2 regions of the Streptomyces sp. NPDC028289 genome follow, and region 1 is predicted to be linked to the other one. Evidence: riboswitches for the same ligand, from Rfam matches in the RefSeq annotation. Region 1 holds a riboswitch; the other holds the start of a gene.
What was found. Region 1 has a riboswitch for glycine ahead of gcvT (glycine cleavage system aminomethyltransferase GcvT). Riboswitches for the same ligand answer to the same signal wherever they lie in the genome.
Positions count from the first base shown of each region.

Region 2: another riboswitch for glycine. It lies ahead of gcvP (aminomethyl-transferring glycine dehydrogenase); the one in region 1 lies ahead of gcvT (glycine cleavage system aminomethyltransferase GcvT).

Region 1 covers NZ_JBVHTI010000014.1:90,303-105,324, reverse strand. Annotated here, with positions in the region: gene ACZ4UV_RS48295 (flavin reductase family protein) at 1-26, opposite strand, end outside; gene ACZ4UV_RS48290 (helix-turn-helix transcriptional regulator) at 902-1,936, opposite strand; gene ACZ4UV_RS48285 (carboxypeptidase regulatory-like domain-containing protein) at 2,503-6,600, shown strand; gene ACZ4UV_RS48280 (L-serine ammonia-lyase) at 7,228-8,595, opposite strand; gene glyA (serine hydroxymethyltransferase) at 8,652-9,914, opposite strand; gene gcvH (glycine cleavage system protein GcvH) at 9,954-10,331, opposite strand; gene gcvT (glycine cleavage system aminomethyltransferase GcvT) at 10,455-11,582, opposite strand; glycine riboswitch at 11,631-11,740, opposite strand; glycine riboswitch at 11,741-11,838, opposite strand; gene ACZ4UV_RS48260 (AAA family ATPase) at 12,021-12,695, shown strand; gene ACZ4UV_RS48255 (enhanced serine sensitivity protein SseB) at 12,777-13,568, shown strand; gene ACZ4UV_RS48250 (enhanced serine sensitivity protein SseB C-terminal domain-containing protein) at 13,719-14,516, shown strand; gene ACZ4UV_RS48245 (ABC transporter permease) at 14,873-15,022, shown strand, end outside.
Region 2 covers NZ_JBVHTI010000008.1:6,273-21,294, forward strand. Annotated here, with positions in the region: gene ACZ4UV_RS36680 (FHA domain-containing protein) at 1-377, shown strand, start outside; gene ftsR (transcriptional regulator FtsR) at 418-1,155, shown strand; gene ACZ4UV_RS36690 (bifunctional nuclease family protein) at 1,247-1,720, shown strand; gene ACZ4UV_RS36695 (MerR family transcriptional regulator) at 2,018-2,662, shown strand; gene ACZ4UV_RS36700 (DNA polymerase IV) at 2,736-4,100, shown strand; gene ACZ4UV_RS36705 (PRC-barrel domain-containing protein) at 4,274-4,654, opposite strand; glycine riboswitch at 4,769-4,862, shown strand; gene gcvP (aminomethyl-transferring glycine dehydrogenase) at 5,040-7,925, shown strand; gene ACZ4UV_RS36715 (ABC transporter ATP-binding protein) at 7,972-9,174, opposite strand; gene modB (molybdate ABC transporter permease subunit) at 9,200-10,048, opposite strand; gene modA (molybdate ABC transporter substrate-binding protein) at 10,045-10,878, opposite strand; gene ACZ4UV_RS36730 (molybdopterin-dependent oxidoreductase) at 11,085-11,573, shown strand; gene ACZ4UV_RS36735 (TOBE domain-containing protein) at 11,735-12,130, opposite strand; gene ACZ4UV_RS36740 (hypothetical protein) at 12,181-12,702, opposite strand; gene ACZ4UV_RS36745 (APC family permease) at 12,865-14,820, opposite strand.

The DNA of each region.
Region 1 (15,022 bases):
ACGGAGGTGCGGGACGGGCGGGGCATGTCGTGCTCCCGTCGTTCGGTCCGAGTGGTGAACCACGGCGGATACGGGGTCGGTCGGGACGCGTGGTCCGGGACGGTCACCCGTCCCCACGGCGGCTCAGTTTCCGTACGGCTGCCGCAGCTGGCCGCTCTCGGGCGTGCACCCCAGGAGGGGGAGCGTGCCTGTCTCGGCCATGGGTTGTCTGCCTTCCCGCCGGAGCCGTGGAGACGGAGCGCTGGCCGCGCCGCGGTGTTGCGGGGCGTATACGCGACAGCATTCGATCGGTGTCAGGCTGGGCGAGTCCCCTATAGACCGGCTATACGGACCGGTTCGCGTGGATGATGCACGCACCCTGAGGCGCGCCGGAAAGGCCGTCCGACACTGCTGCGGGGCGCTGGACGACGGCGGCGGGCGGTCGGTGCTGGTCGTTCCTTCGTGCAGGCCCGTATCGCTAGCACTCGATGATGTTCACAGCCAGCCCACCCCGCGCCGTCTCCTTGTACTTGACGGAGCAGGGGGCGGCGGACGCGACAAGCCCATTGGCATGCGGGTTTGCCGGGATTTTCTTGATCGAGTCGATCAGTGGGGTTTACTCGGGGGATTTTCGGCCGGTGGCGGTCGGGGCTCCGTCGTTCTCGCGGTCGGCCCGAAGGCGTCGGTTGGGTCCGACACCCCAAGTCTGCGGTGGTGGGCGGTTCATGACGGGGCGGCGGATGCGCATGCAGGCACCGCGTCCGGTGATCAAGGAGTGTCGAGTTCGCTGATCACCACAACGGAAGACCGTGCCTGCCGCGTCATCGGTCACCCGTCCCCGCCGGGCCGACTCGCGGGCTGTGATCCGGCCTGACAGCGGTCACCGCATCCGCCGACAAAGTCCTTCGGGGCCGGGGGCACGTCAATCCTCCGGATCCCCGAACCAGCCGCGTTCCTGGGCCAGCAGGGCTATCTGGAAGCGGGTCCGTGCGCCCAGTTGTCTCCCCAGATCGCTGATGTGGGTCTGAACGGTCCGGCGACTGAGCCGCAAGGCGCGCGCGATGGCATCGTCCTTCATCCCGGCGGACATCAGGCGAAGAATGTCCCGCGTCCGACTGTGGAGAGCGCCATCCTGTCTCTCGGGGCTCGCGGTGGGCGAAGCGGGCCGGCTTTCCAGTGAGAGGGGCACCGCACGCTCCCATACGCTCTCGAAGAGGGCGGTCAGTACGTCCAGCAGTGTCGAGGAGTGCACGACAAGTGACCCCGCGGCGGGATCGTCCCGCCGCAGCGGCATGATCGCCGCGACACCGTCGAAGATGACGAGTTTCATGGGCAGTCCGGGCATGAGCCGCAGCTCCCCTTCCGTAGCCTCGCCCCGGAGGGCCGTCTCCAGGCATCCGTCGTCCGCCATTCCGTCGCTGTCGTACACGGACCGGAGCCGGACGCCGGGACGGACCGTGGCGCCCGCCGAGGTTGAAGCGTCGGTAGGGGCGATCCGCGAGGTCACATACGGCGGCTTCGCGAAATGCAGGACCTCCTGCCGACTGCTCCTCAGAAGGTGTGCATAGCGGGCGCCGACCTGTTCATCGCTCTCGACCACCTCGAAGAGGTCCGAGGCGATCTGCCGGCCCGGGGCCGTGCGATAGACCTCGTGGAGCTGTTCCGCGTACAGCTCTGCCCTGGCCAACTCCTGTCGTCTACGGGCGAGAAGGGCGCCCAGCGAGGAGCGGGGCGGGCTGGCACTCCAGCGCGTGGGCCGTTCCCTGACGCGTACGGCCAGGAGTTCGGCCTCCAGGGACCGCAGGGCGGTCCGGGCCGCCGGGGCCGGCACGCCGATCCCTGCCGCGACCGCGTCCTCGTCCGCGTCCGGATGGCCGACCAGGTATTCCAGTGCCTGCCGGGCGACGGCGCCCAGGCCGGTGCCTGGCCACAACGCATCTAGGGAGGACACGTCCACCAGCGACTCCTCGGAAGATCGGAACGAGGTTCACGCCGATGCTACGCAAGTGTGCAACTGCGCGGGCCCACAGGCGGCGGACCTTGTCAGGCGAGGCTGCCGAGATCAGGATGATCACAGGTCACCGGTGCGGTGATCTCCGTTCTGACCACATGTCCGGACCGACAACTCCCGTGGCCGCCGCAGAGTGTGCGCCCCGGTCCCCGGCCGCCCCGCAGCCGACTGAAAATAATTACCGTGCAGAAATAGGCCCACGCTTTTGTGATTTAGCGGCGGGGTCCCGTCGGCATGGAAATTTATTTCCGGCCCGGATCGCGGCCCTCTTTTGCGGATTCGACCGAATGACATGCACATGTAACACGGCGTTTATTGTCAATTGCCCTTCAGGGTACGCCAATTGATGGTGGCGAATACGACTATCCGTATCCGCCGTCGACCGGGAACCGCATACGAGTCGACCCTTGCAATGCAAACTGAGGAGTAACGTTTTGCGCGTCTCACCGAGAACCGGTTCAGCTTTACGCCGAAGAGCCGCCGCCTGCCTGACGGTCCTGAGTGCCGCCGCCATGACGGTCCTGGGCATGCAGATCCCGGCCCACGCGGCGCCCCCGTCCGTTGCCTCGGCATCCTCGGCCAAGAAGAAGGCCGCCCTCGAACCCTCCTGCGCCACGCCCAAGAAGGGCGAGGCCGCCTGTTTCGCCCTGCGCCGCACCGACACCAAGGCCGTCAAGGGCCTGCTGGCCGCCTCCGTCAGCCCCAGCGGCTACGGCGCCGGGGACCTGCAGAGCGCCTACAGCCTTCCCGCTGACGGCGGTGCGGGCCAGACGATCGCCATCGTCGACGCCTATGACGACCCCAGCGCCGAGGCCGACCTGGCCGTCTACCGCGAGCAGTACGGGCTGCCCGCCTGTACCACGGCAAACGGCTGCTTCACCAAGGCCGACGAGCGCGGCGGCACCGACTACCCCGCGCCCGACTCCGGCTGGGCCGGCGAGATCTCACTCGACCTGGATATGGTCTCCGCGGCCGCGCCGAACGCGCACATCCTGCTCGTCGAGGCGGACCAGCCGAGCTTCGAGGACCTCGGGGCGGCTGTCGACCAGGCGGTCGCGCTCGGTGCCAAGTACGTCTCCAACTCCTACGGCACCAACTACAACAGCACCCCGGGCAGCGGCGAGACCCCGGACGAGACGACGTACGACGCCCATTACAACCACCCCGGTGTCGCTGTGGTCGCCTCCTCGGGTGACAGCGACTACGGGGTGGCCTACCCTGCCGTCTCTCCCTACGTGACCTCGGTCGGCGGCACCTCACTGGTCCGGGACTCCGGCACCGCACGCGGCTGGTCCGAGTCGGTCTGGAACCGCGATGGCCTGGGCCCGGGATCCGGCTGCTCCCTCTACGAGCCCAAGCCGGCCTTCCAGACGGACACCGGATGCGACAAGCGCACCGTCGCGGACGTCTCCGCGGTGGCCGACCCGGCCACCGGCGTCGCGGTCTACCAGACCTACGGGGGTGGCGGCTGGCAGGTGTACGGCGGCACCAGCGCCGCCTCTCCGATCATCGCCAGTGTGTACGCGGACGCCGGGACCCCTGTCGCGGGCACGTACCCCAACTCCTATCCGTACGCCTCCGGGGCCGGTCTCAATGACGTGACCAGCGGCGACAACGGCACCTGCACTCCCGCCTACCTGTGCACCGCCGGTGCCGGGTACGACGGCCCGACCGGCCTGGGCACGCCCGACGGGCTGGCCGCGTTCCGCAGCGGCCCGCACGGGAAGCTCTCCGGCACCGTCACCGACGACAGCACCGGCAAGCCGGTCGCCGGAGCCACCGTCACCACCCAGGGCGGCGGCACCGCGCACACCGCCGCCGACGGGACCTACTCGCTCGTCCTGCCGGTGGGCAGCTACGACATCACCGTCGAAGCCTACGGCTACGCCACCAGCACGGCCTCCGGCGTGTCCCTCGCCGACGGCGACACCCTCACCAAGAACTTCGCCCTGGCCCCGGTCCCCAGCCGGACGGTCTCCGGCAAGGTCACCGACGGCTCCGGCCACGGCTGGCCGCTCTACGCCAGGATCACCGCGGACGGCGTCCCCGGCGGTCCGGTGTGGACCGACCCCCTCACCGGCTCCTTCGACCTGAAGCTGCCTCAGGGCCACGACTACACCCTGCACGTGGACAGCGCCTATCCCGGCTACACGTCGCCCACCAAGAAGATCACCGTCGGGGACTCCGACCAGAGTCTGAACGTCGCGGTCCCGGTCGACCCGTGGGGGGCCACCGCGCCCACCGGTTACTCGGTGCATGACGAAGGCACCACCGAGACGTTCGACTCGACCGACTCCGCCCCGAAGGGCTGGAGCGTGGTCAACGCCGACGGGACGACCGGCGGCTGGGCCTTCGACGACCCGGGCTCACGCGGCAACACCACCGGCGGCGACGGCGGGTTCGCCGTCGTCGACAGCGACCACTACGGCAACGGCGCGCACCAGGACTCGCAACTGCTCAGCCCCGTGTACGACTTCACCGGCAACTCCGCACCCGAGATCTCCTTCGCCAACGACTACTGGGCCATCGGGGGCCAGAGCGCGGGCGTCGACGTGACCACCGACGGTGGTGCCACCTGGACCAGTCTCTGGTCCGCCACGGAGACCACCTTCGGCGCGCAGAAGGTCGAACTCCCGCTGACCGACTACGCCGGCAAGGCATCGGTCCAGCTACGCTTCCACTTCACCAGCTCGTTCGGCTGGTGGTGGAAGGTTGACAACGTTTTCGTCGGCGACCGCCACGTCACGGCCCTGCCCGGCGGTCTGCTTACCGGCACCGTGACGGATGCCAACACCTCCACGGGGCTGGTCGGCGCCACCGTGACGAACAAGGACGACGACAAGCAGAGCGCCGTCACCCTCGCCACTCCCGACGACCCCGCCCTGGGCGACGGCGTCTACGCCCTGTTCTCCTCCCTCGGCAGCCACGGCTTCACCGCGGCGAAGCCGCACTACACGGGCCTCGACAAGACGGTGAAGGTGGCGGCCGACAGCGCTGTCGGCGCGGACTTCGCACTCGGCGCCGGGCAGCTGACCCTGGACAAGACCTCGGTCACCGCGTCGGTCGGCTGGGGCGAGCAGACCACCGAGAGCCTGACCATCAAGAACACCGGCACGGCGGCCGCCACCGTCAAACTGGGGGAACAGCCCGGCGGGTTCAGCATCGAGTCCGCGGGCGGCGCCCCGCTGAAACTGGTCAAGGGCACCTACTCCCCGCTGTCGAGCAAGGCCGCCGCGACCGCCGCGGGCACCACCGCCAAGGTGGCTCCGGGAGCCGCCGGTGACGCCTGGCAGGCGGCCCCCGACCTGCCGGTCAAGCTGATGGACAACGCTGTCGCCACCAACGACGGGAAGGTCTACTCCGCCTTCGGCTTCAACGGCAGCGCCGACACCAAGGACATGTACGTCCTCGACCCGGTCGCCGGTACCTGGACCAAGCTGGCCGGCGCGGCGGACACCCGGGAGGATCCCGCCCACGGCTTCATCGACGGCAAGTTCTACGCCGTCGGCGGCTGGGGAGCCAGCGGCGACCCCGACTCCAAGCTGGAGATCTACGACCCGGCAAGCGACACCTGGACCACCGGCGCCGCCTCGCCCAAGCCCTACGCCGGCTCCGGCAACGCCGTGCTCGACGGCAAGCTCTACGTGGTCGGCGGCTGCGGGGCGGAATCCTGCGGCAGCACGGACGTCACCGTCTACGACCCGGCTGCCGACACATGGTCCACCGTGGCCGACTACCCGGAGTCGATCTCCTGGAGTTCCTGCGCCGGCATCAGCGGCAAGCTCTACTGCGCCGGCGGTCTGAACGGCAACAGCGAGGACAAGCACTCCTACGTCTACGACCCCGCCGCCAACGCGTGGTCACAGGTCGCCGACCTGCCGATCACCCTCTGGGGCGCCGCCTACACCTCCGCCAACGGCCTGCTCGTCACCGCCAGTGGCGTCACCCAGAACAGCATCACCAACCAGGCCTTCGCCTTCGACCCGAAGGCCGGCACCTGGACCACCCTGCCCAACGCCGACACCGCCACCTACCGCGGCGGAGGTGCGCTCGGCTTCTTCAAGGTCGGTGGCGGCGTCGCGCTCGCAACCCCCGCAACGACGGTGGAGGTGCTGCCGGGCTACGACCAGGGAGAAACGGCCGACGTCAGCTGGCTGAGCGAGAGCGAACAGCAGCTCACCCTCCAGCCCGGCAAGAGCTCGAAGGTGACGATCACCCTGGACGCCTCCGTGGCCGAGGTGACCCAGCCGGGAGACTTCACCGCCCGGTTGTCCGTCAGCTCCGACACCCCGTACTCCGTGCCCGGTCTCCCCGTGGAGATGGACGTCGCCCCGCCCAAGACCTGGGGCAAGATCACCGGCACAGTGCTGGGGGTCACCGCGGACGGCGGCACCGCGCCGATCGCCGGGGCCACCGTCCAGATCGACACCTGGGCCACCAGCTACACGCTGACGACGGACACCCACGGCGGGTACGCCCTGTGGCTCGACGTCCGCAACAACCCGCTCACCGTCATCGTCGCCAAGGACGGCTTCCAGCCGACCGTCGCGACGGTGAAGATCAAGAAGAAGTCCACCGTCACCGAGAACTTCACCCTCAAGAGAAAGTAGAGAACGGCCGACAGCCGGGGTGGGACGCTCCCGAACAGGGGCGACCCACCCCGGCCTTCGGTACAGGGCCCGGCGCAAGGAGCGCGCTTCCACGATGCGGTGCGCAGTCCTCAGCATGCCGCCGGGCGACCGGACGGCGTCGACATCTTTCTCCCGGGGGCGACATCGCGGTCGGGCGGTGTCGGGAGGGGCCTCCCCGTAAGGCCGTTGCACATGATGCCTGCACAGGCGGCCGGTGTACGCGATACGTCGACGCGCTCACCAGTACGCGGTACAGGAGCCGGCTCGACTGTCCATTTCCAGCGCCAAGGCTGAACCCTCAGCCAGATCGCGAGCAGGTTCGGCAAGATCTTTTGCTCACCAGTCCCGGTCGGCACAGGGCAGCGCGACGCCGGCGACCGACTTCGCTGTCCGGGAACCAGCAGGCACCACGAGGAGACAGGAGGCGACCCAGAGGAGGCCCTGCTCACACACCCTGGAAGCATCGTCGGTCCGGGGACACGCCGGGGACTTTTCGGGGACTTTCAAGTCTGTCCCGGAGACTCTCCGGGGACTTTCCGCCGTGTGAGCAGGGAAGGCCCCCGACAGTGCCGAAAGACAGGAACGGGCCGGTCAGGGCCCCTTTCCCTAGCACTCGATGATGTTCACCGCCAGCCCGCCCCGGGCCGTCTCCTTGTACTTGACGCTCATGTCGGCGCCCGTGTCCTTCATGGTCTTGATGACCTTGTCCAGGGACACCTTGTGGGAGCCGTCGCCGCGCATGGCCATGCGGGCCGCGGTGACCGCCTTGACCGCGGCCATGCCGTTGCGTTCGATGCAGGGGATCTGGACCAGGCCGCCGACCGGGTCGCAGGTGAGGCCGAGGTTGTGCTCCATGCCGATCTCGGCCGCGTTCTCGACCTGTTCGGGCGAGCCGCCGAGGACCTCGGCGAGCGCGCCCGCCGCCATCGAGCAGGCCGAGCCGACCTCGCCCTGGCAGCCGACCTCGGCGCCGGAGATGGACGCGTTCTCCTTGAAGAGCATGCCGATCGCGCCGGCCGCGAGGAGGAAGCGGACCACGCCGTCCTCGTCGGCGCCCGGGACGAAGTTGATGTAGTAGTGCAGGACCGCCGGGATGATGCCCGCCGCGCCGTTCGTGGGGGCGGTGACCACCCGGCCGCCCGCCGCGTTCTCCTCGTTCACGGCCATCGCGTAGAGCGTGATCCACTCCATCGCGTGCGCCAGCGGGTCGCCCTCGGCGCGCAGTTGGCGCGCGGTCACGGCGGCCCGGCGCTTCACCCGGAGCCCGCCCGGCAGGATGCCCTCCCGGGACATGCCGCGGGAGACGCACGCCTGCATCACCCGCCAGATGTCCAGCAGGCCCGCGCGGATCTCCTCCTCGGTGCGCCAGGCCCGCTCGTTCTCCAGCATCAGCGCGGAGATCGACAGACCCGTCTCCTTCGTCAGGCGCAGCAGCTCGTCGCCCGTGCGGAAGGGGTACTTCAGGACCGTGTCGTCGAGTTTGATGCGGTCCGCGCCGACCGCTTCCTCGTCGACGACGAACCCGCCGCCGACCGAGTAGTACGTCTTGGAGAGGAGCTCGGCCCCGGACGCGTCGTAGGCCCAGAGGGTCATGCCGTTCGCGTGGTAGGGGAGTGCCTTGCGGCGGTGGAGCTTCAGGTCGTCGTCGAAGGAGAACGGGATCTCGTGCTCGCCGAGGAGGGACAGGCGGCGCGTGGCCTTGATCGCCTCGATGCGGTCGTCCGCGGTCTCCACGTCCACCGTGCGCGGCGAGGCGCCCTCCAGACCGAGCAGCACGGCCTTGGGGGTGCCGTGGCCGTGGCCGGTCGCGCCGAGGGAGCCGTACAGCTCGGAACGTATCGAGGCGACGGACTCCAGCAGGTCCTCGTTGCGCAGGCGGCGGGCGAACATCCGGGCCGCGCGCATCGGGCCGACGGTGTGGGAGCTCGACGGGCCGATGCCGATCGAGAACAGGTCGAAGACCGAGATGGCCACGGGAACTCCTCCAGAGAGGGCGGGGGCACACGCCGTCGGGTGCCCCCACCAGGGAACTACTTGTTCAGACCGGGGTAAAGCGGGTGCTTCGCCGTCAGCGCCTCGACCCGGGCCTTCAGGGCCGCCGCGTCGTAGGACGGCTTCAGCGTCTCGGCGATCACGTCCGCGACCTCGGCGAAGTCCTCGGTCGTGAAGCCGCGGGTGGCCAGCGCCGGGGTGCCGATCCGCAGACCCGAGGTGACCATCGGCGGCCGCGGGTCGTTCGGGACGGCGTTGCGGTTGACCGTGATGCCGACCTCGTGGAGCCGGTCCTCGGCCTGCTGTCCGTCCAGCTCCGACGCACGCAGGTCGACGAGGATCAGGTGGACGTCCGTGCCGCCGGACAGGACGTTCACGCCGGCCTCGCGGGCGTCGGCGGCGGTGAGCCGCTCCGCCAGGATCCGCGCACCCTCCACCGTACGACGCTGGCGCTCCTTGAAGTCCTCCGAGGCGGCGACCTTGAAGGAGACCGCCTTCGCCGCGATCACGTGCTCCAGGGGACCGCCCTGGAAGCCCGGGAAGACGGACGAGTTCAGCTTCTTCGCGAAGGCCTGCTTGGCGAGGATGATCCCGCCGCGCGGTCCGCCGAGCGTCTTGTGGGTGGTGGAGGTGACCACGTCCGCGTAGGGGACCGGGTTCGGGTGCAGCCCCGCCGCGACCAGGCCGGCGAAGTGCGCCATGTCGACCCACAGGCAGGCCTCGACCTCGTCGGCGATCCGGCGGAACTCCGCGAAGTCCAGCTGCCGCGGGTACGCCGACCAGCCTGCGATGATCACCTTCGGGCGGTGCTCCTTGGCGAGCCGCTCCACCTCGGCCATGTCGACCAGACCGGAGTCGTCGACGTGGTAGGCGACCACGTCGAACTGCTTGCCGGAGAAGTTCAGCCGCATGCCGTGGGTCAGGTGGCCGCCGTGGGCGAGGTCCAGGCCCAGGATGGTGTCGCCGGGCTGGGCCAGCGCGAACAGGGCCGCCTGGTTGGCGGAGGCACCGGAGTGCGGCTGCACGTTGGCGTACTCGGCGCCGAACAGCTCCTTCACCCGGTCGATGGCGATCTGCTCGGTGACGTCGACGTGCTCGCAGCCGCCGTAGTAGCGGCGGCCCGGGTAGCCCTCGGCGTACTTGTTGGTGAGGACCGAGCCCTGCGCCTCCATGACCGCCAGCGGAGCGAAGTTCTCCGAGGCGATCATCTCCAGGGTGGACTGCTGGCGCGCCAGCTCGGCGTCGACCGCGGCGGCTACCTCGGGGTCGAGCTCGTGCAGGGGCGTGTTCAGAACGGACATCTGTTTCTACGACTCCTAGGCCGGGGTCTGCGGCGGCTCTCAGCCGGCGGTGAAGGCGGTGTACTCGTCGGCGGAGAGCAGGTCGTCCGGCTCGTCCGTGACGCGCACCTTGAACAGCCAGCCGCCCTCGAAGGGGGCCGAGTTCACCAGGGACGGGTCGTCGACGACGTCCTCGTTGACCGCGGTGATCTCACCGGTGACCGGCGCGTACAGGTCGGACACCGACTTGGTCGACTCCAGCTCGCCGCAGGACTCACCCGCGGTCACCGTGTCGCCGACCGCCGGGAGCTGGACGAAGACGACGTCACCGAGCGCGTTGGCCGCGTGCTCCGTGATGCCGACCGTCGCCACGCCGTCCTCGGCGGCCGTCAGCCACTCGTGCTCCTTGCTGTAACGCAGCTGCTGGGGGTTGCTCATGGCCTGAATTCTCCTGTACGCGGGGGAGTGCTGGTGAATGGGGGACTGCTGGGAACGCGCGTGACCAGCGGCGATGTGCGCCAGGTCACGCCCGGTGGCTGTTGCCGACGCCGGTTGGGGTGATCACTTCCGGCGCTTGTAGAACGGCAGCGGCACGACTTCGTACGGCTCGTGACTGCCCCGGATGTCCACGCCGACGCCTGCCGTGCCCGGCGCCGAGTGCGCGGCGTCGACGTACGCCATGGCGATCGGCTTGCCCAGGGTGGGGGAGGGGGCGCCCGAGGTGACCTCGCCGATCACCTCGCCGCCGGCGACCACCGGGTATCCGGCGCGGGGCACCCGGCGGCCTTCGGCGACCAGGCCGACGAGCACCCGCGGCGGCTTCTGCTCCGCTCGGGCGGCGGCCTCGGCGAGCGCCGCGCGCCCCACGAAGTCGCCCTCCTTCTCGAACTTCACCACCCGGCCGAGCCCGGCGTCGAAAGGGGTGAGCGAGGTGGTGAGCTCATGCCCGTACAGCGGCATGCCCGCCTCCAGCCGCAGCGTGTCCCGGCAGGAGAGACCGCACGGCACCAGGCCCACCGCGGAACCCGCCTTGGTCAGCGCCTGCCACAGCTCCACCGCGTGCTCCGGCTTCACGAACAGCTCGAAGCCGTCCTCGCCGGTGTAGCCGGTGCGTGCGATCAGCGCCGGGACGCCGGCGACGGTGCCGGGCAGCCCGGCGTAGTACTTCAGCCCGTCCAGGTCGGCGTCGGTGAGGGAGGCGAGGATGCCCGGGGACTCCGGGCCCTGGACGGCGATCAGCGCGTACGCGTCCCGGTCGTCGCGGACCTCGGCCTCGAAGCCGGCGGAGCGTTCCACGAGCGCGTCGAGGACGACCTGGGCGTTGGAGGCGTTGGCGACGACCATGTACTCGGCCTCGGCCAGCCGGTAGACGATCAGGTCGTCCAGGATGCCGCCGTCGGCCCGGCAGATCATGGTGTAGCGGGCCCGGCCCACGCCGACGGAGGCGATGTTGCCGACCAGGGCGTGGTTCAGCAGGGCGGCGGCCTGGGGGCCGGTCACGGTGATCTCGCCCATGTGGGAGAGGTCGAAGAGCCCGGCCCTGGTCCGTACGGCGACGTGCTCGTCGCGCTCGGAGCCGTAGCGCAGGGGCATGTCCCAGCCGGCGAAGTCGGTCATGGTCGCGCCGAGCGAGCGGTGCAGGGCATCGAGCGCGGTACGGCGGGGTGCGGCGGAATCGGTACTGCTCATCGGTCGGTCGTCTCCCGGAGGTCCCAAGGGCATGACAGGCGAGGGCTGTCCTCCCCATCTGTCATCGGAACCTGAGAGGTTCGCCCTGACCACGGATGTGACCACGACTTGCACCTTGGGTGGAGCCACTGACACAGCGGCCCGCTTTTCAGATGTGCCTCGCCCGCGCGGTAACGGGGCCTGAGAGATTCAAGGGAGGGACTTGCTCCTTCGGCGCCCCAGCGAAGACGGCTGGGGACTCTCCCGCGCGGATTCAAGCGGCCGGTATGCAGTTGGCGCGGACATCATTGCACGCCGCCCGGGGCCGTGGCAGGCCGGACCTGGCCCTCCGTTCTGTGACGGGCCTGTGGCAGTACGCGAACGGAACCGCGAGACGCCGTGATTACCTTCTCTTTACGTTAAGTGGGGAGAACCTTTCCTGAACCCCCAGGGAGGACGATCACGGTGACAAGGACCACGGCATACGCGACGACGACGGGCATCGCCGTGCCCCGGCAGCCGGCGGCCCCGGCCCGCGAGCGGTGCGGCGAGCTCCCCGCACCGGTCGTCCGCGACCTGCGCGATCGCGCCGGGCACAGCCCGCACGGCCTGCTCTTCGGCCCCCGTGACCTGGTCGTGGTCACGGGGCTGCCCGGCAGCGGCAAGTCCACCCTGATGCACCGCACCGTCCAGGGCATCCGTATCGACTCCCAGGACACCCGCGACCGCTGGGACTCCCGCCTGGCCCGCCTCCTGCCGTACGCCGTCTACCGCCCGCTGGTCCGCATCGCCCACTACGCCGGGCTGCGTCGGGCCCTCGGCACCGGCGAGGGCGTGGTCGTGCACGACTGCGGGACCCAGGCCTGGGTGCGCGACTGGCTGGCCCGGGAGGCCCGCCGCCGCGGCGGCACCCTGCACCTGCTGCTCCTCGACGTCACGCCGGGCACGGCACTGGACGGCCAGCGCGAACGCGGCCGGGGCGTCTCCCGGTACGCCTTCCTGCGCCACCGCCGGGCGGCCGGGCGGCTGCTGCGCGCGGCGGAGAAGGGGAGGCTGCCCGAGGGCGTCGGTTCGGCGGTCCTCCTCGACCGGGACGCGGCGGACGTACTGCGCCGGATCGCCTTCGCGGCCTGAATCGGCTGGTGGGGTGGCTTTGTCGGTGTCACCCGCTAGCCTTTCCAGCCTCACCAGTGGTTTCCAGCAGGCGGTAGGCAGATGGACTTCCCGGCGGACATTCCCGCGGACTTCCCGGCACAGGCGCACCCCCACCCGCACGGCGGGTGGCCCGGCAACGAACTGGAGGAGGTCCTGTCGGCCTCCCTCGGCGTGCCCGCGGCGGCGGGCCGGCTCATCGAGGTACTGGGCCGGAGTTTCCTGTGGATCCCGCTGCCCGAGGGCGGCGGCCCGCACAGCGGCCCGCTGGACCTGCCCACGACGGAGATCGCGGGCCAGGTGTACGTGCCGGTCTTCAGCTCCGAGGAGCAGTTCCGCCTGGTGGCCGGCTCCCATCTGTCGTACACGATCGCCCCGGCGGTCGAGTTCGCCCGCGGGCTGCCCCCGCAGGTCGGCATCGCCGTGAACCCCGGGGGAGTCGTCGGGGTCCCGCTGCCGCCGGAGGCGGTCGCCCAGCTCTGCCGGACCGGCCGTACCGAACTGGACGGCCCCGCCTCCGGCGGCCGGGTCCGCCTCTTCGAACCGGACTGGCAGGACGACCCGATGGACTTCCTGGCCGCGGCGTCGGCGGAGTTCGCGGCGATCGGCGTCGTCGCCTCGGCCCGCCGCTGCCTCGCCGCGGTCGAGACTGCGGACCCGGTGATGTTCGTGGGCGTCGAACTCTCCCAGTGGGAGGGCGACGTGCGCGCCCTGCCCCTGGAGGCCCTGGGCAAGGCACTGGGCCGGGTGCCGGTGAGGTGGCCGGTGAACCTGGTCCTGCTCGACGTGGCGGACGACCCGGTCGGCCACTGGATGCGGGAGAACGTGCGTCCCTTCTATCAATACGGCCACTAGAAACGCCCTCAGGGCAGCCAACCAAGGGGCGCGGGGAACTGCGCGACCAGCCACCACGAAGCCGCACCCGCGCACGGACAATCGGCCCCCGCCCCCTGGGCGCATAAGCTGTCTCCAAACGCGGGGCACCAGATGAAGGGGCGGTAACACGTGAGCGCCAGCGGCACCGCGGCGACCGGACAGGTCGAGCACATGCTGCGCCAGGTAACCCCCGGGCGCTACGACGCCTACGAGGCACTCCTCCGCGCCCTCGCCACGCCCTCCTCCGGCCAGATCTGGATGCTCCTCTGGCACGGCCAGGCCGGCTCCCCCGACGCCCAGTACGGGAACATGGAGGTCGAGGGCCACGGCTACGCCCCCTGTGTGACCTCGGCCCAGGAACTCTCCGCGAGCGGCTGGAACCGCTCGTACGAGGTGGTCGACGGCATCGACGTGGCCCGCACCCTCTACCCCGACCACTTCGGCCTCTGGCTCAACCCGCACGCACCGGGCGGCGGCGTCGGCATCCCCTGGCTGGACCTGCGCCGCATCGCCACCGGCCTGGACCGCCAGCCGGCCGGCCCGCTCCGGCTCACCGAACCGGCCATCGAGATCCCGCAGTTCTACGCCCTGCTCACGCAGAACGCCCACCGCACCCCCGCGGTGCGCTCCCTGCGCCGCGCCTGGGTGCAGCCGGCCCTCGGGGCGCCGTACCTCGCGATCGGCCTGGACGTGTACGACACCTCGCCGCCGGCCGTGGACTCGGTGCGGGGGATGATGCAGCAGTCGATCGGGGCGGTGCCGGACGGGCTGCCGGTGTCGACGGTCGCGATGACCGACGAGTACGACCCGGTCGTGATGTGGATGCGGGCGACGGCACGGCCGTTCTACGACCGCGAAGCCCACGCGGCGCTGCCGCCGGCGCCGGCGACGGGGTACGGGTATCCACCGGCCCAGGGCGGTTACTGACGCGACGGGGCGCTCTCCCCTCGGGTCGACCGAGGGGGTTCACAAGATTTACGTAACGAACACATTTCTCCGCGCGTAGATGACGCCGGAACGCTCCGTTCCGGCCGGATTCGGCGTTCTGTCCCAACTGACCCGTGTCCGAGGGGCGTTACCCACTGTTCGGATAACGGAATCCCTCGGACTGCATCACGGTTGCGCATACTTTCTTCGCCAGATCTGGCGGGTGATCGCGACGACGCTGAAGACTCGCCAGTCAGACATGAGGTCGGTTTAAACCTCATGATCGAGCAAGTCGACAAAGCCGCAATCCGCGGCTGGCGTAGGCCGGTCACCGCCGGCGAGAGGGGTCGCTCACCGTGACCGCACCGATCGAGACCACCGGGGCGGCAGCCGAGGCACAGCCGGAGGCTGTGCTGGAGGGTGCCGGTAAGGGGCAGATCGAGGGTCGTTCCCTCGGACAGATCGCCTGGACCCGGTTCAAGAAGGACAGGGTCGCCGTGGCCGGC
Region 2 (15,022 bases), on a different contig from region 1:
AGGTCACTGGCCAGACCCAGATGCCGTCGCTCTCTCCGGAGGCGCAGGCGGCGGTCGACGCGCTGCCGCTCGGCTCCGCGCTGCTGGTCGTGCGCCGGGGCCCGAACTCGGGCAGCCGGTTCCTGCTGGACAGCGACCTGACCACGGCCGGCCGCCACCCGCAGAGCGACATCTTCCTGGACGACGTGACGGTCTCGCGTCGGCACGTGGAGTTCCGCCGTCAGCCGGACGGCTCTTTCACGGTGGCCGACGTCGGCAGCCTCAACGGCACGTACGTCAACCGGGAGCGCATCGACCAGGTTGCTCTGTCGAACGGTGACGAGGTCCAGATCGGCAAGTACCGGCTGGTCTTCTATGCGAGCCGGCAGGGCATCTGACCCTCCGGAGCTCGCCTGGAGGACCCAGGGAAGAAGGTCCATGCTGCACACACCGAGCGGCGGTACCGGTCACGGCACCGCCGCCACGGAACCCGGGCTGATGAGCATCGGCACGGTGCTGAACGTGCTGCGCGACGAGTTCCCCGAAGTCACCATCTCCAAGATCCGTTTTCTGGAGTCGGAGGGGCTCATCGAGCCGCGCCGTACTCCTTCCGGGTACCGGAAGTTCAGTGCCGGGGACGTGGAGCGTCTCGGGCACGTCCTGCGGATGCAGCGGGACCACTATCTGCCGCTCAAGGTCATCCGGGAGTACCTGGAGGCCATGGAGCGCGGCGAGGCGGTACAGCCGCCCGTGCTGGGGCGGCAGCGGGACGGTGAGGCCGTGCCGGTGGTCTCCGAGGCGCCCACGGTGGCGCGGATCGGCCGGGACGAGCTGCTCGCGGCCGCCGACATCGACGAGAACTGCCTCGCGGAGTGGGAGTCGTACGGGCTGATCGCTCCGCTGGAGGACGGCGTGTACGACGCCGAAACGGTCACTGTGGCCTCTCTCGTGGCCGAGCTGGGCCGGTTCGGGATCGAGCCACGCCATCTGCGGGCGATGAAGGCCGCCGCCGACCGGGAGGCGGGCCTGGTGGACCAGGTGGTGGCGCCGCTCAAGCGCCACCGCAACCCGCAGACCAGGGCCCATGCGGAGGCCCGTACGAAGGAGCTGGCGGCGCTCACGGTGAAACTGCATGCCGCGCTGATGCAGACGGCGCTGGGGGTGCGGCTGCCGTGAGTACCACGACAGGACCCGGGCGGAGGCCGGATCGGGCGCGCGTTCCCGGCCCGACTACCCAAACGTCCCGGGCACGGCCTAGGGTTGCTGTGTGAACGAGCTCGATGTCGTAGGTGTCCGGGTGGAAATGCCCTCCAACCAACCGATCGTGCTCCTGCGCGAAGTGGGAGGCGACCGTTACCTCCCCATCTGGATCGGGCCGGGGGAGGCAACGGCGATCGCGTTCGCCCAGCAGGGCATGGCGCCTGCCAGGCCGCTGACGCACGACCTGTTCAAGGACGTGCTGGAGGCCGTCGGCCAGGAGCTCACCGAAGTGCGCATCACGGACCTGCGTGAGGGCGTCTTCTACGCGGAGCTGGTCTTCGCCAGCGGGGTCGAGGTGAGCGCCCGTCCGTCCGACGCCATAGCGCTGGCGCTGCGCACCGGAACGCCGATCTACGGCAGTGACACGGTGCTGGACGACGCGGGCATCGCGATCCCGGACGAGCAGGAGGACGAGGTGGAGAAGTTCCGCGAGTTCCTCGACCAGATCTCGCCCGAGGACTTCGGCACCAGCAGCCAGTGAGGGACCGGATCGGCCCGTCATCCACCAGGAGGTCGGTGACCGGGCCGGTTCGTGACAGAAGGCCCGTGACGGGCCGGTTCGGGGCTGGTCACAGCCGAAACTCATGGGCAATTGCCAGCGGCCATTGAGAGCGTCCTACGGCCTCCCGCCAGAGCATTCGGCTAGCCTTTCCCCGCGGTGGGGCACGGGAAACCACTCCTAGGGTGATTATCACTCGGCGTGCCGAGTGTGGCGATCGTTGACGCACCCCTGGTGACTGCCTACCGTCGAGAAGGCAGGTCAAGGACGGAGGTCGGCGTGAGAAGCAGCGGCGACGGTATGGCTGGGGGTGCCCCCGGACGCGGTTTCGGGGAGAGCGGTCCGTCCCCGCTTCACAGCAGCATTGCCGGTCACGCCCCGCAGCGGCCGACCGCAGTGCCGAGCGGCGGAGGGGCGGCGTCCATGGCCACCGAGGAGATCGGCTACCGCGGGCCCACGGCCTGCGCGGCGGCCGGCATCACCTACCGGCAGCTCGACTACTGGGCCCGCACCGGCCTGGTCGAGCCCAGCGTGCGGCCCGCCTACGGGTCGGGCACCCAGCGTCTCTACAGCTTCCGGGACGTCGTCGTCCTGAAGATCGTCAAGCGGTTCCTGGACACCGGGGTCTCACTCCAGAACATCCGCACCGCCGTCCAGCACCTGAGGGAACGCGGTTTCCGCGATCTGGAGCGCATGACCCTGATGAGCGACGGTGCCACGGTCTACGAGTGCACCTCGCCCGACGAGGTGCACGCCCTGCTCCAGGGCGGTCAGGGCATCTTCGGGATCGCGGTCGGCGTGGTGTGGCGGGACGTGGAAAGCGCTCTCTCCCAGCTGCACGGCGAGCGCGTCGACACCGGGGAGACGCTCGTCGGCCACAACCCGGCCGACGAACTGGCGCGGCGGCGCAACCGCGCGGTCTGAAGGCCTCATGTGACGCCCCGGCACGGGAAACCGTGCCGGGGCATTGTCAGTGGTGTGGTGCAGCATCGGAGATGTGAGAAACGCGCCCACGATCCTGCATCTCGACATGGATGCCTTCTTCGCCTCGGTGGAGCAGGCGTCCAAGCCGAGCCTGCGCGGGAAGGCCGTGGTCGTGGGCGGGCTCGGACCGCGCGGTGTGGTGGCCACCGCGTCGTACGAGGCCCGGGTCTTCGGGGTGCACTCCGCGATGCCGATGGGGCAGGCGCGGCGGCTGGCGCCGAACGCCGCGTATCTGGTGCCGCGCTTCGGGCTGTACCGGTCGATCAGCGAGCAGGTGATGGGGCTGCTGCGGGGGCTCTCCCCGCTGGTGGAGCCGCTCAGCCTGGACGAGGCCTTCGTGGATCTGGAGGCCGGTGGGGTGGCCTGGGACGCCACGTCGGCGCGGCTGGTCGGGGAGAGGCTGCGCGCCGACATACGGGCCGCCACGGGGCTCTCCGGGTCCGTCGGGCTCGCCGCCTCCAAGATGCTCGCGAAGATCGCCTCCGAACAGGCCAAGCCGGACGGACTGGTGCTGATCGAGCCGGGCACGGAGCGGGCGATGCTCGGGCCGATGACGGTGCGGACCCTGCCGGGGGTGGGGCCGGCGACGGGGGACCATCTGCGGCGGGCCGGGATCACCACGGTCGACGAGATCGCCGAGGCGGGGGAGGACGAGCTGGTACGGCTGCTCGGCAAGGCGCACGGGCACGCGCTGTACGCGATGGCGCTCGCGCACGACGAGCGGCCCGTGGTGGCCGAACGGGAGACGAAGTCGGTGTCGGTCGAGGACACCTACGACGTGGACATCCACGACCGGCTGCGGGTGGGCCTGGAGGTGCAGCGGCTGGCCGACCGGTGCGTGCGGCGGCTGCGGGGGGCCGGGCTGTCCGGGCGGACCATCGTGCTGAAGGTGCGGCGGTACGACTTCTCGACGCTCACCCGGTCCGAGACGCTCAGAGGGCCGACCGACGACCCGACGGTGGTGCGGGAGGCGGCCGCGCGGTTGCTGGACTCGGTGGACACGACGGGGGGCGTGCGGTTGCTGGGGGTGGGGGTGTCGGGGCTGGCCGACTACACGCAGGAGGACCTGTTCGCGCAGGCGGCGGCAGGGGAGGGGGCGGCGGAGTTCGCGGCGGAGGAGGACGTGGCGGAGCCGGTCGCTGAGGAGCAGGTGGTTGCCGAGCGGCGGTGGCCCGCGGGGCACGACGTGCGGCATGCCGAGTACGGGCACGGATGGGTGCAGGGGAGCGGGCTCGGGCGGGTGACGGTGCGGTTCGAGACGCCGGGGTCCATGGGGCCGGGGAGAGTGCGGACGTTCCGGGTCGAGGACCCTGAGCTGGAGCCGGCGGAGCCGCTGCCGTTGGCACCGGGGGTTTCGGCGGACGGCGTGCGTACGTGACCGTGGGTCGGCGCTGGGGGGCTCACCGGCGCTGGCAGGGTGGCGCTGCGCCCACCCGTGCCGCCCCAGCGGCACGACTGCCCGCGGCTGAAGAAACCTGAAGGGGCGCGGGGAACTGCGCGATCAGCCCTCACCGGCCCGCGGCCAAACCACGACCGTACCCGGCGTCGGCGTCACGCCCCCGCGTCCTCCGTCCCCGCCAGCTTGCCGAAGTCGTGGTCCGGATGGTCGTGGGGCGGGGGAGCCGTGTCCAGGCCGTAGTGGTGGTAGAGCTGGAGTTCCTGTTCCGGGGAGAGGTGGCGGCCCACGCCGAAGTCGGGGGCGTCTTTGATCAGGGCGCGGTCGAAGGGGACCTGCAGGGTGCCCTCGACCAGTTCGCTGGGCTCCAGGGGCACGAAGGCGTCCCGGGAGAACAGGCCGGTGCGTATGGCCGCCCACTCCGGCACGCCCGTCGCGTCGTCGAGGTACACCTCGTCGATCGTGCCGATCTTCGTGCCGTTGCGGTCGAACGCCTTGCGGCCGATCAGGTTGCGCGGATCGATGTCGGTCTGCACGGGCCCTCCACTTGGTCGCAACTCATCCGTAAGCACTACAAAAGAGCACATTGAAGGAGGCGGCCACTCGAAGACTCCGGTGTTGCCCCCGCTGGTAGGCTGGCAGGCGGCTGCTGACCCCGTGCGGGAGAGTCCTCCGGGAAACCGGAGGCGCCGAAGGAGCAAATCCTCCCCGGAATCTCTCAGGCTCACGTACCGCACGGACGAGGTCACTCTGGAAAGCAGGGCGGATGCCGACGGTGTCCGCTCTCACCGACGGTGAAAGCCGGTGGTCCACAAGGGCGCACCGGCGAAGCTCTCAGGTCAGATGACAGAGGGGGAGGCCGTCGGGGTACCCGTGCCGGGGTACCCCTCGAAGGTCGCGTCAGACCAGGAGGCCTCCGCAATGACCGCCCAGCGCATTCCGCTCTCCGAGCTTGAGCAGGGTATTCCCTTCGAGCAGCGCCATATCGGCCCCGACCACGAGGCTCGGGCCAAGATGCTCGCCCAGGTCGGGTACGGCTCGCTCGACGACCTGACCGCGGCCGCCGTGCCGGACGTGATCAAGAACGCCGACCGGCTCGAGCTGCCGGCCGCCCGGACCGAGGCCGAGGTGCTGGCCGAGCTGCGGTCGCTGGCCGACCGTAACCAGGTGCTCGACTCGATGATCGGCCTGGGGTACTACGGGACCTTCACGCCGCCCGTGATCCTGCGCAACGTGATGGAGAACCCCGCCTGGTACACGGCCTACACGCCGTACCAGCCGGAGATCTCCCAGGGCCGGCTGGAAGCGCTGCTGAACTTCCAGACCGTGGTCGCCGACCTCACCGGGCTGCCCACCTCCGGTGCCTCGCTGCTCGACGAGGGCACGGCCGCCGCCGAGGCCATGGCCCTGTCGCTGCGCATGGGCAAGAACAAGAAGGGCGTCTTCGTCGTCGACGCGGACGCGCTGCCGCAGACCATCGCCGTGATCCGGACCCGGGCCGAGCCGACGGGCGTGGAGGTCGTGGTCGCCGACCTCCACGACGGTATTCCGGCTGACCTCGCCGGGCGTGAGATCAACGGGGTCCTCGTCCAGTACCCCGGTGCCTCCGGTGCCGTACGCGACATCAAGGCCGTCGTCGAGCAGGCGCACGCAGTGGGCGCGCTCGTCACCGTCGCCGCCGACCTGCTCGCGCTGACCCTGCTGACCTCGCCGGGCGAGCTCGGGGCCGACATCGCCGTCGGCACCACCCAGCGGTTCGGTGTGCCGATGGGCTTCGGCGGGCCGCACGCCGGTTACATGGCGGTCCGGGAGAAGTTCGCGCGCAGCCTGCCCGGACGGCTCGTGGGCGTCTCCGTGGACGCCGACGGGAACAAGGCTTACCGGCTGGCGCTGCAGACCCGCGAGCAGCACATCCGGCGGGAGAAGGCCACCAGCAACATCTGCACCGCGCAGGTGCTGCTCGCCGTGATGGCCGGTATGTACGCCGTCTACCACGGTTCCGAGGGGCTCAAGGCCATCGCGCAGCGGACGCACCGCTACGCCACGATCCTCGCCGCGGGACTCACGGCCGGCGGTGTCGAGATCGTGCACGGCGCCTACTTCGACACCCTCACCGCGCGCGTGCCCGGCAAGGCCGCCGAGATCGTCGCCGCCGCCCGCCAGGGCGGTGTCAACCTGCGGCTCGTCGACTCCGACCACGTCTCCATGGCCTGCGACGAGACCACCACCCGCGCCCAGCTGGGCGCCGTGTGGACGGCCTTCGGCGTCGAGGGCGACGTCGAGGCGCTGGACGCCGTCACTGAGGACACGCTGCCCGAGGCGCTGCTGCGCACCGACGGCTACCTCGCCCACCCCGTCTTCCGGCAGCACCGCTCCGAGACCGCGATGCTCCGCTACCTGCGCAGGCTCGCCGACCGGGACTACGCGCTGGACCGCGGCATGATCCCGCTGGGCTCCTGCACCATGAAGCTCAACGCGACCACCGAGATGGAACCGGTCACCTGGTCCGAGTTCGGCCAGCTGCACCCGTTCGCGCCCGCCGAGCAGGCGCAGGGCTACCTGACCCTCATCCGGGAGCTGGAGGAGCGGCTCGCCGAGGTCACCGGGTACGACAAGGTGTCGCTGCAGCCCAACGCCGGATCGCAGGGCGAGTTCGCCGGGCTGCTCGCCGTACGCGCGTACCACCGCGCCAACGGCGACGCACAGCGGACCGTCTGCCTGATCCCGTCCTCCGCGCACGGCACCAACGCCGCCAGCGCCGTCATGGCGGGCATGAAGGTCGTCGTCGTGAAGACCGCCGAGGACGGCGAGATCGACGTCGAGGACCTGCGGGCGAAGATCGAACAGCACCGTGACGAGCTCGCGGTCCTGATGATCACCTATCCCTCCACGCACGGGGTGTTCGAGGAGCACGTCGCGGACATCTGCGCGCAGGTGCACGAGGCCGGCGGACAGGTGTACGTCGACGGCGCCAACCTCAACGCCCTGGTCGGACTGGCCAAGCCCGGGCACTTCGGCGGGGACGTCTCCCACCTCAACCTGCACAAGACCTTCTGCATCCCGCACGGCGGCGGCGGTCCGGGCGTCGGTCCGGTGGCCGTACGGGCCCACCTGGCGCCGTACCTGCCGAACCACCCGCTCCAGCCCGCCGCCGGGCCGGAGACCGGCGTCGGGCCGATCTCGGCCGCGCCGTGGGGATCCGCGGGGATCCTGCCGATCTCGTGGGCGTACGTCCGGCTCATGGGCGGCGAGGGGCTGAAGCGGGCCACGCAGGTGGCCGTGCTCAGCGCCAACTACGTCGCCAAGCGGCTGGAGCCGCACTACCCCGTGCTCTACACCGGGCCCGGCGGGCTGGTCGCGCACGAGTGCATCATCGACCTGCGGCCGCTGACCAAGGCGACCGGAGTGAGCGTCGACGACGTCGCGAAGCGGCTCATCGACTACGGCTTCCACGCGCCGACGATGTCCTTCCCGGTGGCCGGCACGCTGATGATCGAGCCGACCGAGTCCGAGGACCTCGGTGAGCTGGACCGGTTCTGCGAGGCGATGATCGCCATCCGGGCGGAGATCGACAAGGTCGGGGCGGGGGAGTGGCCCGCCGAGGACAACCCGCTGCGCGGGGCTCCGCACACCGCGGCCGCGCTCGGTGGGGAGTGGAAGCACGAGTACAGCCGCACGGAGGCCGTCTTCCCAGGCGGCGTGTCCGCCGCCGACAAGTACTGGCCGCCGGTGCGCCGGATCGACCAGGCCTTCGGCGACCGGAACCTGGTGTGCTCGTGTCCGCCGCTGGACGCGTACGAGGACTGACGCACAGGGTGTGAGGGAGGCCCCGCTTCGGCGGGGCCTCCCGCTTTCACGCCGGGTAGGCGTGTGTCTGGGTCGCCTTCACCGTCGCCCAGACCGTGGCGCCCGGGTGCAGGTCCAGTTCCGCGGCGGCGACCGTGGTGAGGTCGGCGGCGAGGGCGAGTTCCCCGGTCAGGTCGGCGCGGATCTGGTCGCCGTGGGTCTCCAGGCCGGCGACCTCGCAGCGCCAGAGGTTGCGGGCGCTGGCGCCCGTGGGGCGGTCCCGGAAGAGGGTGACTGCGCTCGGCGGGAACGCGACGAAGACGTCACCGGCGAGGACTTCGGTGGTGGTGATGGTGGTGCTGTTCGAGGGTGCCGTGTCCAGTTCGACCGTGTGACCCTCGGCCCGGCCCCGGTAGAGGTTGAGGCCGACCAGGTGGGCGATGTAGTCCGTGCGCGGGTGGCGGGCGATGTCGGCGGGCGTGCCCTCCTGGACGACCCGGCCGTGTTCGATGACGACCAGGCGGTCGGCCAGCACCATGGCGTCCAGCGGGTCGTGCGTGACCAGGACCGCGACCGCCTCGAACTCGGCCAGATGACGGCGGAGTTGAGAACGCACGTCGAGGCGGGTGCGGGCGTCCAGGGCGGCGAGGGGTTCGTCGAGGAGGAGGAGACGGGGGCGGGTGGCCAGCGCGCGGGCCAGTGCGACGCGCTGGGCCTGACCGCCGGAGAGTCGGCGGGGTTTGACGCCGGCGTGCGCGGTGAGGCCCATGCGGTCCAGCCAGGCGGTCGCCTGGGCGCGGGCCTCGGCCTTTGTCGCGCCCTGGCAGCGGGGGCCGAAGGCGACGTTGTCGAGGGCCGTGAGGTGGGGGAAGAGGAGGTAGTCCTGGAAGACGACGCCCACCGGGCGGGATTCGGGGGGCGTGCGGTCCAACTCCGTGCCGTCCAGGTGGAGATGGCCGGCGGTGAGGGGGGTGAGGCCGGCCAGGGCGCGGAGGGCGGTGGTCTTGCCCGCGCCGTTGGGGCCGAGGAGGGCGACGACCTCGCCGGGGGCGGCGGTGAGGGTGATGTCGAGGTGGAAGGTGGGGCGGGTGACGACGAGGTGGGCGTGGAGGCCGGGCGTCGCCGGGTGCAGGTGGGTGGGGGGTGCCGCCCGGCCTTCGGCCGGGATGGGGTTCCCACCCGCACCACTCGTGTGGGTATCAGTGTCGGGTGCGGATGGCCCCTGCGGGGGCTGAGCGCCGTCGGCGGCCGCGGGGTGTCGGTGTGTCATCGGGGCGTCGTCCACCAGGTCGTCCTCAAGATGCCGTCATCCAACGATCGCGCAGTGCCGCCAGTACCGCGATCGACACCGTCAGCAGCACCAGGCTGAGGGCGATCGCCGCGTCAGGGTCGTTCTGCAGGGCCAGGTAGACGGCGAGCGGCATGGTCTGGGTGCGGCCGGGGAAGTTGCCGGCGAAGGTGATCGTCGCTCCGAACTCGCCCAGTGCACGGGCCCAGGCCAGGACCGCGCCGGCCGCGATGCCGGGGGCGATGAGGGGGAGCGTGACCCGGCGGAACGCGGTGAAACGGGAGGCGCCCAGGGTGGTGGCGGCCTCCTCGTAGCGGGGGTCGGCGGCCCGCAGCGTGCCCTCGACGCTGATCACCAGGAACGGCATGGCCACGAAGGACTCGGCGACCACCACACCGGCCGTGGTGAACGGGAGCGTGATGCCGAACCAGGCGTCCAGCCACTGGCCCACCACTCCGTTGCGGCCGAGGGCCAGGAGCAGGGCCACACCGCCCACCACCGGGGGGAGGACGAGGGGAAGGGTGACCAGCGCCCGTACGAAGCCCCGGCCGGGGAACTCCGTGCGGGCCAGCAGCCAGGCCAGCGGTACGCCCAGGACCAGGCTCACGGCCGTCGCCGCCGTCGCGCAGACCAGGGAGAGCTGGAGGGCCTGCCACACCTCGGTACTGGTCAGCAGCGACGGCAGGCTGCGCCAGGGGGCCCGCACCAGCAGGGCGACCAACGGCAGGAGCAGGAAGACCAGAGCTACCGCTCCGGGGAGGAGGAGCGGTAGCGGCACGGCCGACCGGACGCGCCGGCGCCGCGGACCGCCCGTGAGGGTGCCGGCCGCGGCGCCGGACTCGTCGGCCTTCGTCACGGCTTGAGGAACCCGGCGTCGTTCAGCACCTTCTGGCCCTCGGCGGACTGCACCAGGGCGATGAACGCCTTGGCCACCGTCGGGTTCGGGGCGTTCTTCAGGAGGGCGATCGGGTAGTCGTTGATCGCGTTTGCGGACTCGGGGAACTCCACGCCCTCGACCTTGCTGCCGGCGGCCTTGACGTCGGTCTTGTAGACGACCGCCGCGTCGGCCTCCTTCAGCACCACCTTGTTGAGGGCGGACTTCACGTCCTCCTCGTAGGAGACGGGGGTGAGCTTCAGCTTGCCGGCGTCCAGGGCCTTCTGCGCGGCGGCACCGCACGGCACCGTCTTGTCGCAGAGGACGACCTTGAGCGAGGGCTTGGTGAGGTCCTTCAGGGAGGAGATCTTGTCGGGGTTGCCCGGCAGGGTGGCGATCTCCAGCTGGTTGCGGACGAAGGTGGCCGGCGTGGTGGCGGTGTCCTTCTTGTCCGTCACGATCGCCATGGTCTTGGCGCTCGCGGCGGCGAAGACGTCGGCCGGCGCACCGCTCGTGATCTGCGCGGCGAGGGTGTCACTGCCGCCGAAGCTGAAGTTGACCTTGGTGCCCGGGTGGGCCTTCTCGAAGTCGGCCTTCAGGGTCGTGAAGCTCTCCTGGAGCGAGGCCGCCGCGAACACGGTGATCGAGCCCGACAGTTTGGGCGTCGCCGCCGCCGACGTGTCCGACTTCGTCGTCGCGGACGAGTCGTCGTCGGAGGAGGAGGAGGAACAGGCGCTCAGGGCCAGCAGGGCCGCGACCGAGGCACCGGCCACCTGGAGCGTCCGCCGGGTCCGGCGAACGGAACGGGTCATCACGAGTGAACTCCTCTGGATTCCATGAACAATCTGTCGCGCCCTGCCGCGAACCGTCTATCGGCCGCCTGGCGATGATACTGCCGCAATTGCCAGGCGTAAGTCTTCTGTCACATCGCATGAGCTGCATACATGGCGATTGAAGCTGGCATGTGCGTTTGTACGGTGACGCGCTGCGGGTACCGTCATCCGGGAGGTGGCCGCACATGACGCTCGCCGAATTCGTCCTCACCGGAGACCTCGCACGACCGGCCCGGCTGACCGTGCCCGACCTCCTGCGCTGGCCCCAGCACCGGGTGCGGGTCAGCTTCGAGTGCGCCACCAGCGGCATCCAGCACCACGGCTTCACCGGACCGCGGCTGTACGACGTCCTCACCGCGGCCGGACCCGAATTCGACCCCGGCCGCCGCAAGGACCGGCTGCGCTTCCTCATCGCGGTCTCCGGCGCCGACGGGCACCACGCGCTGCTCTCCTGGACCGAGATCGACCCCGACTTCGCCCACGCCCCGGTTCTGCTCGGCGTCAGCATCGACGACAGCCCGCTGGACGGGGCGGGACCCCAACTGGTGCTGCCCCAGGACCGTTGCGGGGCCAGGCACATCAGCGGCATCAGGGGGATCCGGGTGGACGGGGGGTACGGCGGCTGGCATCCAGAGTCCGCCACACCCGGTCGCGTGTCAGCGGCGACTTCGTGAACCGCACGCCCGTCGCGTCCCGCACCGCGTTGGCCAGGGCGGGGGCGACCGGGTTGAACGGGCTGTCCCGGTTGGGCGACCGGCTGGACCTGTGGGCCGCCCTGCTGTGCAGGTGAACGGGCGAACGTAGGGCGGTACGGCCGTACCGGCCGGGTGAGCCGTCAGACGCGGTCGATGTGCACGTTCGTGGACTTCACCCGGGCGGTGGCCTCCATGCCGACCTCCAGGCCGAGTTCCTCGACCGCCTCCCGGGTCAGGAGGGAGACCAGCCGGTGCGGGCCGGCCTGGATCTCGACCTGGGCGGCGACGTCGCCGAGTTTGATCGCGGTGACGATGCCGGGGAAGGCGTTGCGGACCGAGGTGTAGGAGGCGTCCTCCTCGGCGGTGCCGGCCTTGGCCAGTTCGACGGAGAACGCCGCGAGGTCCGTGCCGTCGATGAGCCGCCGGCCGCCCTCGTCCCGGTGGGTGGCCATCCGGCCCGCGTCGGCCCAGCGGCGGGCGGTGTCCGGGCTGACGCCGAGCAGCCGTGCCGCCTGGCCGATCGTGTAGGAGGGCATGCGCTCACCATAGGGCCGGGTGGCGGGGTGCGCGGACGTGGGGTCGCCGGTCAGGTGAGGCCGGACGCCTCGAGAACCGCGCGTGCGTTCGTGTCGTCGATCTCGTGGCCGAGCCGTGCCAGCACCTCGGTGCCCCGGCGCAGGGTGCCGCGTTCCAGGGAGCGGCGGACGCCGGTGTCCAGTTCGTGCCAGAGCAGGGGGTTGGCGTGCAGGACACCCGGGTCGAGCTCCAGCCGGTTGCCCCGGGTGTCGCGCAGGACCAGATGCGCGGCGACGTCCCCGTACTGGCCGACGTACACGAGGGAGTCGGTGCGGACGGTACGGCGGCGGAGCGGGCCATGGACGGCCAGCCAGCCGGGGCCCGCCGTGACGCGGGCCGGCAGCAGCATGAGGAGGATCGCGGCCGACAGGAGCACCCAGAGCAGGGCGCGGGCCGGGGTGAGCGTGCCGGCGTCCCAGTCCACCGCGAACGTCAGCCCCCCGAAGCCGAGGGCAGAGCCGACGGCCAGACGCGCGCTGCCGCGCCAGGTTCGGTCACCGGCCGCCCGGCCCCCGGGTCTTCTGTCCTCCATGAGGCCGACGGTAGGGGGTCGGTGGCCGCGGGGGAGTGACCGCTGACAGGGTTCTTATGCGGACCGAGCGGTTCTTGACGGGATTCTTACGGCCTGTGCCCCCTGTGCCCTGTGCCCGTGCCCCGTGTGCCCCCGTGTGCCCCCGTGTCCGGCCTGCGGCCCTCAGCCCGTGTGGACGCGCGGCCGCCGGGCGCGGTCCGGCTCAGCCTCGCGCAGCACCTCGCGGGTGACCGGGGCGACCTCGCCCTGGCCGAAGAGGAAGAAGCGCAGGAAGTTGGCGAACGGGCTGCCCTCGGTCCACTCGAAGTAGATGTGCGGGATGCAGCCGGTCTCGTCCCGGACGTGCAGCAACAGCGCGGCCAGGGCGTTGGGGATGGAGGCCGACTCCAGGGTCAGCACGCGGTAGCGGTTGTGCAGGACCTCGCCGCGGACGGTCAGACCCGCCTCGAACTCGGAGGGGTCGGTGACCGTCACCTCGACGAAGACGAAGTCCTCCTGCTCGGGCATCTCGTTGTCGGCCCGGATCTGCTCGATCTTGTCGCGGTACTCGGCCTTGTCGCGCCGGTCCGGCTCGTTGGCGATGAACCGCATCTTGCGGCTGGCCATATCGCGGATGAATCGTTCCGCCATGTCGTCGAGGGCCACGCTCGTCACGCGCAGCTCGAAGGCGCGGGCGAGGCGGGAGAGCAGCGAGACCAGGATGATGCCGACGATGAAGCAGGCACCGATCTTCACACCGTCGGGCCGCTCGATGACGTTCACGACGGTCGTGTAGAGGAAGACCGCCGAGATGACCCCGAACCCGATCGTCCACTTGCGCTGCCCGGCCTTGCGGGCGGCGATGGTCACCGCGACCGCCGCGGAGCTGATCAGCACCAGCACACCGGTGGCGTAGGCGCCGCCCTGCGCGTCGACGGAGGCGTCGAAGATCCAGGTGACCAGGAAGGCGATCAGGGTGAAGACGATGACCATCGGGCGGACGGCGCGGGCCCAGTGCGGGGCCATGCCGTAGCGGGGCAGGTAGCGGGGCATGAGGTTGAGCAGGCCGGCCATCGCGGAGGCGCCGGCGAACCACAGGATGGCGATGGTCGAGACGTCGTAGACCGTGCCGAAGGCGTTGCCGAGGTACTCGTGCGCCAGGTAGGCGAGGGCGCGGCCGTTGGCGTCGCCGCCGGGCTTGAACTCGTTCTCCGGGATCAGCAGCGTGGTGATGAAGCTGGTCGCGATCAGGAAGCAGCTCATGATCAGGGCGGCCGTGGTGAGGAGCTTCTTGGTGTCCCGGATCCGCCCGGTGGGTTGCTGCTCGGTGTCGCCCGGCTCGCCCTTGACGTGCGGCATGACGGCGACGCCGGTCTCGAAGCCGGACAAACCCAGGGCGAGTTTCGGGAAGACGATCAGGGCGACGCCGATCATGACGAATACGTTGCCGTGTTCCGCTGTGAGGCCGCTGGTCCAGTCGGTGACGACGTGCTCGGCGGTGATGACGTGGTAGAAGCCGACGATCACGACGACGACGTTCAGTGCGAGGTAGATGCCGACCAGGGCGACCGCGACGCCGATCGCCTCCAGGAAGCCCTTGAGGAAGACCGCGCCCAGCAGAGCCACCAGGAACAGCGTGATGATCATCTGCTTGCCGTGCAGGAAGTCGGTCAGGTGCGGGTTCTCCACCAGGTGGGTGGAGGCGTCCGCGGCCGACAGGGTGATGGTGATCAGGAAGTCGGTGGCGGCGAAGCCGAGCAGGGTCAGCACGAAGAGCTTGCCCTGCCAGAAGGAGAGCAGCCGCTCCAGCATGGCGATGGAGCCCTCGCCGTGCGGGCTCTCCTCGGCGACGCGGCGGTAGACCGGCAGGGCGCCGGCCAGGGTGACTATGACGAGCACGATGGTCGCGATCGGCGACAGCAGACCGGCCGCCAGGGCGGCGATGCCGGGCTGGTAGCCGAGGGTGGAGAAGTAGTCGACACCGGTCAGGCACATCACCCGCCACCAGCGCTGGCCCTGGTGCGCGGGTTCGGGCTGCGCGTGGGGACCGGTGTGCCCGCCGCCCTTGCCCATGTCGGACAGCCCCTCCAGCATCCAGGCGCGCAGGCGACTGGGAGGGGGGTGTTCGGTCGTGGCCATGGGGTCGGCTCCTGGTGTCCGGCGCGGTGTGGTGGGGCGCAGTTCGATTCCGGCCATCACGCGGACGGCGGCACCAGCGTAAGCAGAGAGTGACGCGTGGGCCCACGGATCGGAGGGCGCTGGGCGTCAAGCTTGCGTTAAGAATGCCCTGACAGGCGGTGGTCGGCCATCAGGAAAGGGTGGCTCGGAGGCCGCGGAGGGA